DNA from 2 places in the Streptomyces sp. QH1-20 genome. Region 2 is predicted to be linked to the other one. Evidence: riboswitches for the same ligand, from Rfam matches in the RefSeq annotation. Region 2 holds a riboswitch; the other holds the start of a gene.
The links. Region 2 has a riboswitch for glycine ahead of gcvT (glycine cleavage system aminomethyltransferase GcvT). Riboswitches for the same ligand answer to the same signal wherever they lie in the genome.

Region 1 (4,675 bases), 4.2 Mb from region 2:
TCCTACGAGGCACGGGCCTTTGGTGTGCATTCCGCGATGGCGACCGCCCAGGCGCGACGGCTGTGCCCCAATGCCGCCTATCTGGCTCCCCGCTTCACGCTCTACCGCGAGGTGAGCGAGGTGGTCATGGGATTGCTCGGGGAGCTGTCCCCGCTGGTGGAGCCGCTGAGCCTGGACGAGGCGTTCGTGGATCTGGAGGCCGGCGGCGTCGAGCCCTCCTCGGCGGTCGTGCGGGCGGTGGGGGAGCGGCTGCGACGGGACATCCGACAGGCCACGGGGCTCAGCGGGTCGGTGGGGCTCGCCGGCTCCAAGATGCTCGCGAAGATCGCCTCCGAGCAGGCCAAGCCCGACGGTCTCGTCGTCATCGAGCCGGGCACCGAGCTGGAGCTGTTGGCCCCGATGTCGGTGCGGGCCATTCCCGGCGTCGGACCGGCCACGGCCGAGACGCTGCGACGGGCCGGGCTCACGACGGTGGGCGATACGGCCGAGGCGGGTGAGGCGGAGCTGGTGCGGCTGCTGGGCAAGGCACACGGCGCGGGGCTGTACGCCCTGGCGACCGCCCGCGACACCCGCCCCGTGGTGGCCGAGCGGGACGCCAAGTCGGTGTCCGTGGAGGACACCTTCGAGGAGGATCTCACCGACCGCACGCGCGTGGAGCTGGAGCTGGCGCGGCTCGCCGACCGCTGTGTGCAGCGGCTGCGGGCGGCGGGACGGTCCGGGCGCACCGTTGTGATCAAGGTGCGGAGCTACGACTTCTCGACGCTGACGCGCTCGGAGACGCTGCGCGGGCCGACGGACGACCTCGGGGTGGTGCGCGAGGCCGTGCGGCGGCTGCTGGACGGCGTGGACACCACGGCGGGAGTGCGGTTGCTGGGGGTCGGCGTCACCGGGCTCGCCGACTACACCCAGGAGGACCTCTTCGCCCAGGCGGCAGCTACGGCCGAGGCCGCCGCTGTCGCGGAAAGACCACCGACCGCCGAGGCGGAGGGGGAGCCGGCCCCACAGGAGGCGGCCGGGCGACGGCCGCGGCGCTGGGTGCCCGGGCTGGACATCCGGCACACCGAGTACGGGGCCGGCTGGATCCAGGGCAGCGGGGTCGGCCGGGTCACTGTGCGCTTCGAGCAACCGTGGTCCGCACCCGGCCGGGTGCGGACGTTCGCTGTGGACGACCCCGCGCTCGAGCCGGGGGAGCCGCTGCCGCTGATCAGAGCCGCGTGGGAGCAGCGGGCGGAGTCGCCGGAGCCAAGGGACCCGGCTGCGCCGTCGGAGTCGGCTGCGCCTGATCCTGAGCCGTCCGAGCCGTCCGAGCCGTCCGAGCCGTCCGAGCCGTCCGAGCCGTCCGAGTCGGACGTCGGGCCCGGGGCCCGGGCTGACGGTCAGCCGCTGGCCGGTGGTGTGTCCGGCTGAGCGCCGGGCCGAGGGGCGGTCCCGGCATCCGGCGGGGGGAGGTCGAGCCCGTAGTGGTGGTAGAGCTGCAGTTCCTGTTCGGGGGACAGGTGGCGGCCGACCCCGAAGTCCGGGGCGTCCTTGATGAGCTCCCGGTCATAGGGGATGCGCAGGGCGTCGTCCTCGACCCGGCTCGGTTCCAGCGGCACGAACGCGTCCCGGCTGAACAGCCCGGTGCGCACCGCCGCCCACTCCGGTTCCCCGGTCGCGTCGTCGAGGTACACCTCGTCCACGGTGCCGATCTTCGCGCCATTGCGGTCGAACGCCTTGCGGCCGATGAGACTCCGCGGATCGATATCGGTCTGCACGGTTCCTCCCGTGGTCGCGCCTGCCCTCCGGAACTCCAGCGACCTCCGAGGCCCCCGGGAAAGCACAGAGAAGCACAGAGAAGCCCTGAGGACCACGAAAAGGCACAAAGCGGGAACCGGCCACTCGAGGGATCCGCTTGGACCCGCGCTGGTAGGCTGACAGTGGCTGCAGACCCCACGCGGGAGAGTCCTCCGAGATCCTTTGACGGGTTCGACGGGGGCGCCGAAGGAGCAAATCCTCCCCGGAATCTCTCAGGCACACGTACCGCGCGGACGAGGTCACTCTGGAAAGCAGGGCGGGCCGGGTCGGGTACAGCGCGACGAAGCCCCTCCTCACCGACGGTGAAAGCCGGACCGCCCCGTGCGGCCCGGTGAAGCTCTCAGGTTGAGATGACAGAGGGGGAGGCCGTCCGGGTACCCGCGCCGTGGTACCCCTCGCAGGTCGCAACGACCAGGAGGCCTCCGCAGATGACAGCCCACCGCATCTCCCTTTCCGACCTGGAGCGTGGCACGCCGTTCGAGCACCGCCACGTGGGGCCCGACAGCGCGGCCCAGGCGAAGATGCTCGCCCAGGTAGGGTTCGGCTCGCTCGACGAGCTCACCGCCGCCGCCGTACCGGCCGTGATCAAGAGCACCGAGGCGCTCCGGCTGCCCGACGCCCGCAGCGAGGCCGAGGTCCTCGCCGAGCTGCGCACGCTCGCGGACCGCAACGAGGTCCTCGCCCCGATGATCGGGCTCGGATACCACGGCACCTTCACCCCGCCGGTGATCCTGCGCAACGTCATGGAGAACCCCGCCTGGTACACGGCGTACACGCCCTACCAGCCGGAGATCTCCCAGGGCCGGCTGGAGGCGCTCCTCAACTTCCAGACCGTCGTCGCCGATCTGACCGGGCTGCCCACCTCCGGCGCCTCCCTGCTCGACGAGGGCACCGCCGCGGCCGAGGCCATGTCGCTGTCCCGGCGCGTGGGCAAGGTCAAGGACGGCGTCTTCCTCATCGACGCCGACGCGCTGCCGCAGACCGTCGCGGTGATACGCACCCGCGCCGAACCGACCGGCGTCGAGGTCGTCGTCGCCGACCTCTCCCAGGGCATCCCCGACGACATCGCCGAGCGCGGCGTCTTCGGTGTCCTCCTGCAGTACCCCGGCGCCTCCGGTGCCGTGCGCGACCCGCGCCCGGTCATCGAGCGGGCCCACGAGCTGGGCGCGATCGTCACCGTCGCCGCCGATCTGCTCGCGCTGACCCTGCTCACCTCGCCCGGCGAGCTGGGCGCGGACATCGCGGTCGGCACCACCCAGCGCTTCGGCGTGCCCATGGGCTTCGGCGGTCCGCACGCCGGGTTCATGGCCGTGCGCGAGAAGTTCGCCCGCAGCCTCCCCGGCCGTCTCGTCGGCGTCTCCGTGGACGCGGACGGCAACAAGGCCTACCGCCTGGCCCTCCAGACCCGCGAGCAGCACATCCGCCGCGAGAAGGCCACCAGCAACATCTGTACCGCGCAGGTCCTGCTCGCCGTCATGGCCGGGATGTACGCGGTCTACCACGGCCCGGACGGCCTCGCCGGCATCGCGCGGCGTACGCACCGCTACGCCACGCTGCTCGCCGAGGGCCTGCGCGCCGGCGGCGTCGAGGTCGTGCACGGCGCGTACTTCGACACCCTCACCGCGCGGGTGCCCGGCCGGGCGGCCGAGGTCGTCGCCGCCGCCCGCGAGCGGGGCGTCAACCTGCGCCTGGTCGACGCCGACCAGGTCGGCATCGCCTGCGACGAGACCACCACGCGTGTCCAGGTCGCGTCGGTGTGGTCCGCCTTCGAGGTGGACGCCGACATCGAGGCGCTCGACGCCCAGGTCGCCGAGGCGCTCCCCGAGGGGCTGCTGCGCACCGACGAATACCTCACCCACCCGGTCTTCCACCAGCACCGTTCCGAGACCGCGATGCTGCGCTACCTGCGCCGGCTCGCCGACCGGGACTACGCCCTGGACCGCGGCATGATCCCGCTCGGCTCGTGCACCATGAAGCTCAACGCGACCACCGAGATGGAGCCGGTCACCTGGCCCGAGTTCGGTGCGCTGCACCCCTTCGCGCCGGTCGAGCAGGCGGGTGGCTATCTCACGCTCATCACCGAGCTCGAGGAGCGGCTCGCGGAGGTCACCGGCTACGACAAGGTGTCCATCCAGCCGAACGCGGGCTCGCAGGGTGAGCTCGCGGGTCTGCTGGCGGTGCGGGCGTACCACCGTGCCAACGGCGACGAGGGGCGCACCGTCTGCCTGATCCCGTCCTCCGCCCACGGCACCAACGCCGCGAGCGCCGTGATGGCCGGCATGAAGGTCGTCGTCGTCAAGACCGCCGACGACGGCGAGGTCGACGTCGAGGACCTGCGCGCCAAGATCGGGCAGTACCGCGACGAGCTGTCCGTGCTGATGATCACCTACCCGTCCACGCACGGTGTCTTCGAGGAGCACGTCGCCGACATCTGCGCGGAGGTCCACGCGGCGGGCGGCCAGGTGTACGTCGACGGCGCGAACCTCAACGCCCTGGTCGGCGTGGCCAAGCCGGGCGAGTTCGGCGGCGACGTCTCGCACCTGAACCTGCACAAGACCTTCTGCATCCCGCACGGCGGCGGTGGCCCGGGCGTCGGTCCGGTCGCCGTCCGCGCCCACCTCGCCCCCTACCTGCCCAACCACCCGCTGCAGCCCACCGCGGGCCCGGCGACCGGCGTCGGACCGATCTCGGCGGCCCCCTGGGGCTCCGCCGGCATCCTGCCGATCTCCTGGGCGTACGTCCGGCTGATGGGCGGCGAGGGCCTCAAGCGCGCCACGCAGGTCGCGGTGCTCGGCGCCAACTACATCGCCAAGCGCCTGGAGCCACACTTCCCCGTGCTCTACACCGGTCCGAACGGCCTGGTCGCGCACGAGTGCATCGT
Region 2 (4,675 bases):
CGAGCCCGCGGCGGCGGGCACGGGAGGAGTCACAGGTCACGGTCGTAGAACGGGCGGACCCTCTCCCGCAGCCAGTCGCCGACGGGGTCCTGTGCGACGTCGAGGAAGACCAGCTGTACGGGCCAGGGCACCGGCACGGTGCCCAGCGCCCGGCCGAGGGCGTCCAGGGCGGCGGTGCGGCTCCCGGGGTCGGGCAGGTCCAGCTCGACGCCGACGAACAGCGCCGGGGCGCCGCCCTCGACACTCGCCAGGGTGCGGCGCGCGGTCCTCACGACGGCGGCGGCCGCGAATTCCAGCCCGGCAGCGGCGAGGAAGGCGGTGGGCTCGTCCTGCCAGTCGGGCTCGAAGAGCCTGACCCGGCCGCCGGTGGCGTCGCCGTCCAGGGCGCTGCGCCCGGCCCGGCACAGGGCGGCCACCGCGGCGGGCGGCAGCGGAACGCCGACCGCGCCCTCGGGGTTGACCACGATGCCCACCTGCGGGGGCAGCCCGCGGGCGAATTCCACGGCGGGCGCCACGGTGAAGGACATCAGGTCGCCGGCGACGCTCCGGAACTGTGCCTCGGAGCTGAACACGGGGACGAACGCCGCGCCGTCGAGTTCGAGCGTGGGGAGATCGAGGTCCGGGCTGTCCGGGCCACCGCCGTTCGGCAGCGGTATCCACAGATGGCTGCGGCCGAGGGCCTCGACGATCGCGGGGCCGGCGCCGGGGTCGCCGAGGGAGCCGGCGAGCACCGCTTCGAGTTCATTGGCGGGCCACCCCTGCGGGAGACCGGGGCCGCCGCCCTGGGGACCGTCATTGAGGACACTGCCCTGAGCGGGGGTCCAGCCGTACTGCTCGGGGATGCTCATCTCGTCCAACTCGCCCAACGCCGTCCAACCACCGTATCGACAAAGCCGCATCCGAACCCTAGCGGCTCCGGGCCCCGCCGCTCTCGTCGGCCGCCGAATTCGGTGCCGATCCGGGCGTTCGGCGCGGGTGGCGACGTCCGTACCGATATAGGGCGCGAGCCTCCGCGGTGCGGTCGCGCGCACTCTTTCGGCGGGCAGCGCGGGCAGGAGGCGGCGACTCCTGGGCGGCCCATGAAGGCGCAGGTCAAAGGGGTGGAGCGGACGCACCACGGCCACCACTCACGGTAGGTGATGAGTTGCGCACGGCTACCGGCCCGGCACACGGTGAGCGGACAGCTCCCCGGCAGCCTCACCGAACTGAAGGGACACACCCCGCATGCGCGTCAACAAGCTCGTCTCCACCGCCATAGCCGTCGTCGCCTGCGGCTCCCTCGTCGTGGGTGCCGCCGGTCCCGCCCTCGCCGCCGCACCGGCACCGGCCCTCACGGCCGCGGCCCCGGACCCGAAGGCGGCCACGGCACAGCAGCTGGAGACCGTGGCCAATCTGGGCGAGCTGCTCTCGCTGGCCGCCAAGATCGCGACCGAGGCGCAGTCCAAGACGCCGAACAAGGCCGTGCTCGCCGATCTGCGCCAGCGGTACCAGGCCTCGGCCGACAAGCTGCTGAAGTCCGTGAAGGCCAGAGCGGCCGCGCCCGGCGGACTGCCGGCGGACGCCGTCAAGGACATCCAGGACGCCCTCGCGAAGCTGACCAAGGACCTCACCGATCTGCTCGCGGCCGTGGTGGCCGTCGACCTGCCGAAGGTGACGGCGGGCATCACCAAGGTCGTCGCGGATCTGCAGGCCCTTCTCACGGCGGTGCCGAAGCTCGCTACCGGCGCGCTGCCGCTGCCGGTTCCCGGCGTCTAGGGCCTGTCCGGCCCGGTGCGCCCGGCCGTCAGCCGTCGAAGACGATGCCCTCGAGCGCCCGGGCGGCGGCGCGGTCGAGCAGCGTCGCGGACACGCACCCGTCCGGCAGCCGCCCGGCGGCGGTGTCCGCGACCAGCCGCGCCATCGCCCGGCGGTGCCGCCCGAAGGCGTACGCGGAGACGGTGCGGCCGCGCGCCGCCTGACCGGCGAGGGCGGTGGCCGGGTCCACGGCCAGCACCAGCAGATGGACCGAGCTGCCGCGCCGCCGCGCGTCCCGGACGAGCCAGCGGCGGACCCAGCCGCGCTGCCCGCAGTCGTGCACGACCGCGCTCGCGTCCGAACGCAGGGCCCGGCGCAGTCCGGCGTAGTGGGCGATCCGCACGAGCGGGCGGTAGACCCCGTAGGGCAGCCAGGACGGGGTGCGGCGCTCCAGACGGTCCCGGGCGTCCTGTGAGTCGACGCACCAGACCACCGCGTCCCGGCTGTCGAGGGCGGCCACGGACCGTCGGATCAATGTCGACTTGCCGCTTCCGGGCAGCCCGGAGACGACGAGCAGATCTCCGGCCGGATAACGCAGGACCGCGGGGGCCGCACCCCCGCGGAGATCGCGCACACCCGTCGGCCCCACGTCCCGCCCTGCCCCCTGTGCCTGCTGTGGCCCAGGCGGCACGGATCCCGCCCCTCTCGCGTCCGTACCCCGCGCCCGCACCGTGGTCCCCCTCCTCTGGCCTCCCCTGTCCGGCCCCTGAACCCCCTACCCATCGAACGTAAAGAAAAGGTAATCCAATTCAGGGGGTCTCGGGCCGTCCGTCGCACGCCTGTACGTGCAATGATGTGCGCGCCAACTGCATACCGGCCGCTCGAATCCGCGCGGGAGAGTCCCAGCACTATGTGTGCTGGGCGCCGAAGGAGCAAGTTCCTCCCTTGAATCTCTCAGGCCCCGTACCGCGCGGGTGAGGCAGATCTGAAAAGCGAGGCGCCCCCGGGCGACCTCCACCCAAGGTGCAAGCCGGGGACTCGCTCGTTTCGAGGCTCTCGGTGAACCTCTCAGGTTCCGATGACAGATGGGGAGGCCGTGACCCCTCTTTCGCGAGCCTTCCGCGAGTCTCGCGACCACGCCTGGGAGCCTGAACCATGACCGAAGCCCCCCGCCGCACCGCCCTCGACGCGCTCCACCGCGCGCTCGGCGCGACGATGACCGACTTCGCGGGGTGGGACATGCCCCTGCGTTACGGGAGCGAGCGCGACGAGCACGTCGCCGTTCGGACCCGTGCCGGTCTCTTCGACCTGTCGCACATGGGCGAGATCACCCTCACCGGTCCGCAGGCGGGCCGGGCGCTGGACTTCGCGCTCGTCGGCAATCTGTCCGCACTGGCCGTCGGCCGGGCCCGGTACACCATGATCTGTGACGCCGCGGGCGGCATCCTGGACGACCTGATCGTCTACCGCCTGGCCGACGAGGAGTTCATGGTCGTCGCCAACGCCTCGAACGCGCAGGTCGTGCTGGACGCGCTGACCGAGCGCGCCGCGGGCTTCGAGACGGCCGTCCGCGACGACCGCGAGAACTACGCGCTGCTCGCGATCCAGGGCCCCGAGTCCCCCGGCATCCTGAAGTCGCTCACCGACGCCGACCTCGACGGCCTCAAGTACTACGCGGGCCTGCCGGGCACGGTGGCGGGCGTTCCCGCGCTGATCGCCCGTACGGGTTACACCGGCGAGGACGGCTTCGAGCTGTTCGTCGCCCCGGCCGACGCCGAGCGGCTGTGGCAGGCGCTCACCGACGCGGGCGCGGACGCCGGTCTGGTGCCGTGCGGTCTCTCCTGCCGCGACACGCTGCGCCTGGAGGCCGGCATGCCGCTGTACGGGCACGAGCTGACCACCGCCACGACGCCCTTCGACGCGGGCCTGGGCCGGGTCGTGAAGTTCGACAAGGAGGGCGACTTCGTCGGCCGCGAGGCCCTCACCGCCGCCGCCGAGCGCGCCGCGGCGAAGGCGCCCCGCAAGCTGGTCGGCCTGATCGCCGAGGGCCGCCGGGTGCCGCGCGCCGGGTTCCAGGTCGTCGCCGACGGCCAGGTCGTCGGCGAGGTCACCTCCGGCGCCCCCTCCCCCACGCTCGCGAAGCCGATCGCCATCGCGTACGTCGACGCGGCGCACGCCGAGCCGGGCACCAAGGGTGTAGCTGTGGACATCCGCGGCACCCACGAGCCGTACGAGGTCGTCGCCCTGCCGTTCTACAAGCGTCAGCGCTGACCCTTCTCGATCAACTCTCGTCCCACCTGTCAAGACCCGTTGCAAGAGCATCAACGCGCATCCAGGAGAATCAAGCCATGAGCAACCCCCAGCAGCTGCGTTACAGCAAGGAGCACGAGTGGCTGTCGGCCGTCGAGGACGGTGTGGCGACGGTCGGGATCACCGAGTTCGCGGCCAATGCCCTCGGCGATGTCGTCTTCGCCCAGCTCCCCGAGGTCGGCGACACCGTCACCGCCGGTGAGTCCTGTGGCGAGCTGGAGTCGACCAAGTCGGTCAGCGACCTGTACTCCCCGGTGACCGGCGAGGTCGTCGCGGCCAACCAGGACGTCGTGGACGACCCCGCGCTGGTGAACTCCGCCCCCTTCGAGGGCGGCTGGCTGTTCAAGGTGAAGATCACGGACGAGCCGGCGGACCTGATGTCCGCCGACGAGTACACCGCCTTCGCCGGCTGAGCCCGTACCCCGCCTCCGCCCCACCCAGGAAGAACTCATGTCGCTTCTGAACAGCTCCCTCCATGAGCTCGACCCCGACGTCGCCGCCGCTGTCGACGCCGAACTCCACCGCCAGCAGTCCACCCTCGAGATGATCGCCTCGGAGAACTTCGCTCCGGTCGCGGTCATGGAGGCGCAGGGCTCGGTCCTCACCAACAAGTACGCCGAGGGCTACCCGG

Region 1: it holds a riboswitch for glycine, as region 2 does, so the genes downstream of both, gcvP (aminomethyl-transferring glycine dehydrogenase) here and gcvT (glycine cleavage system aminomethyltransferase GcvT) in region 2, are expected to answer to the same signal.

Annotation. Positions count from the first base shown of each region.
Region 1 is NZ_CP166299.1:1,416,015-1,420,689, reverse strand. It holds gene AB8O64_RS06340 (DNA polymerase IV) at 1-1,407, shown strand, start outside; gene AB8O64_RS06335 (PRC-barrel domain-containing protein) at 1,377-1,754, opposite strand; glycine riboswitch at 1,925-2,032, shown strand; gene gcvP (aminomethyl-transferring glycine dehydrogenase) at 2,223-4,675, shown strand, end outside.
Region 2 is NZ_CP166299.1:5,572,075-5,576,749, reverse strand. It holds gene AB8O64_RS25430 (enhanced serine sensitivity protein SseB C-terminal domain-containing protein) at 30-848, opposite strand; gene AB8O64_RS25425 (hypothetical protein) at 1,225-1,755, shown strand; gene AB8O64_RS25420 (AAA family ATPase) at 1,784-2,464, opposite strand; glycine riboswitch at 2,617-2,713, shown strand; gene gcvT (glycine cleavage system aminomethyltransferase GcvT) at 2,890-4,005, shown strand; gene gcvH (glycine cleavage system protein GcvH) at 4,083-4,457, shown strand; gene glyA (serine hydroxymethyltransferase) at 4,495-4,675, shown strand, end outside.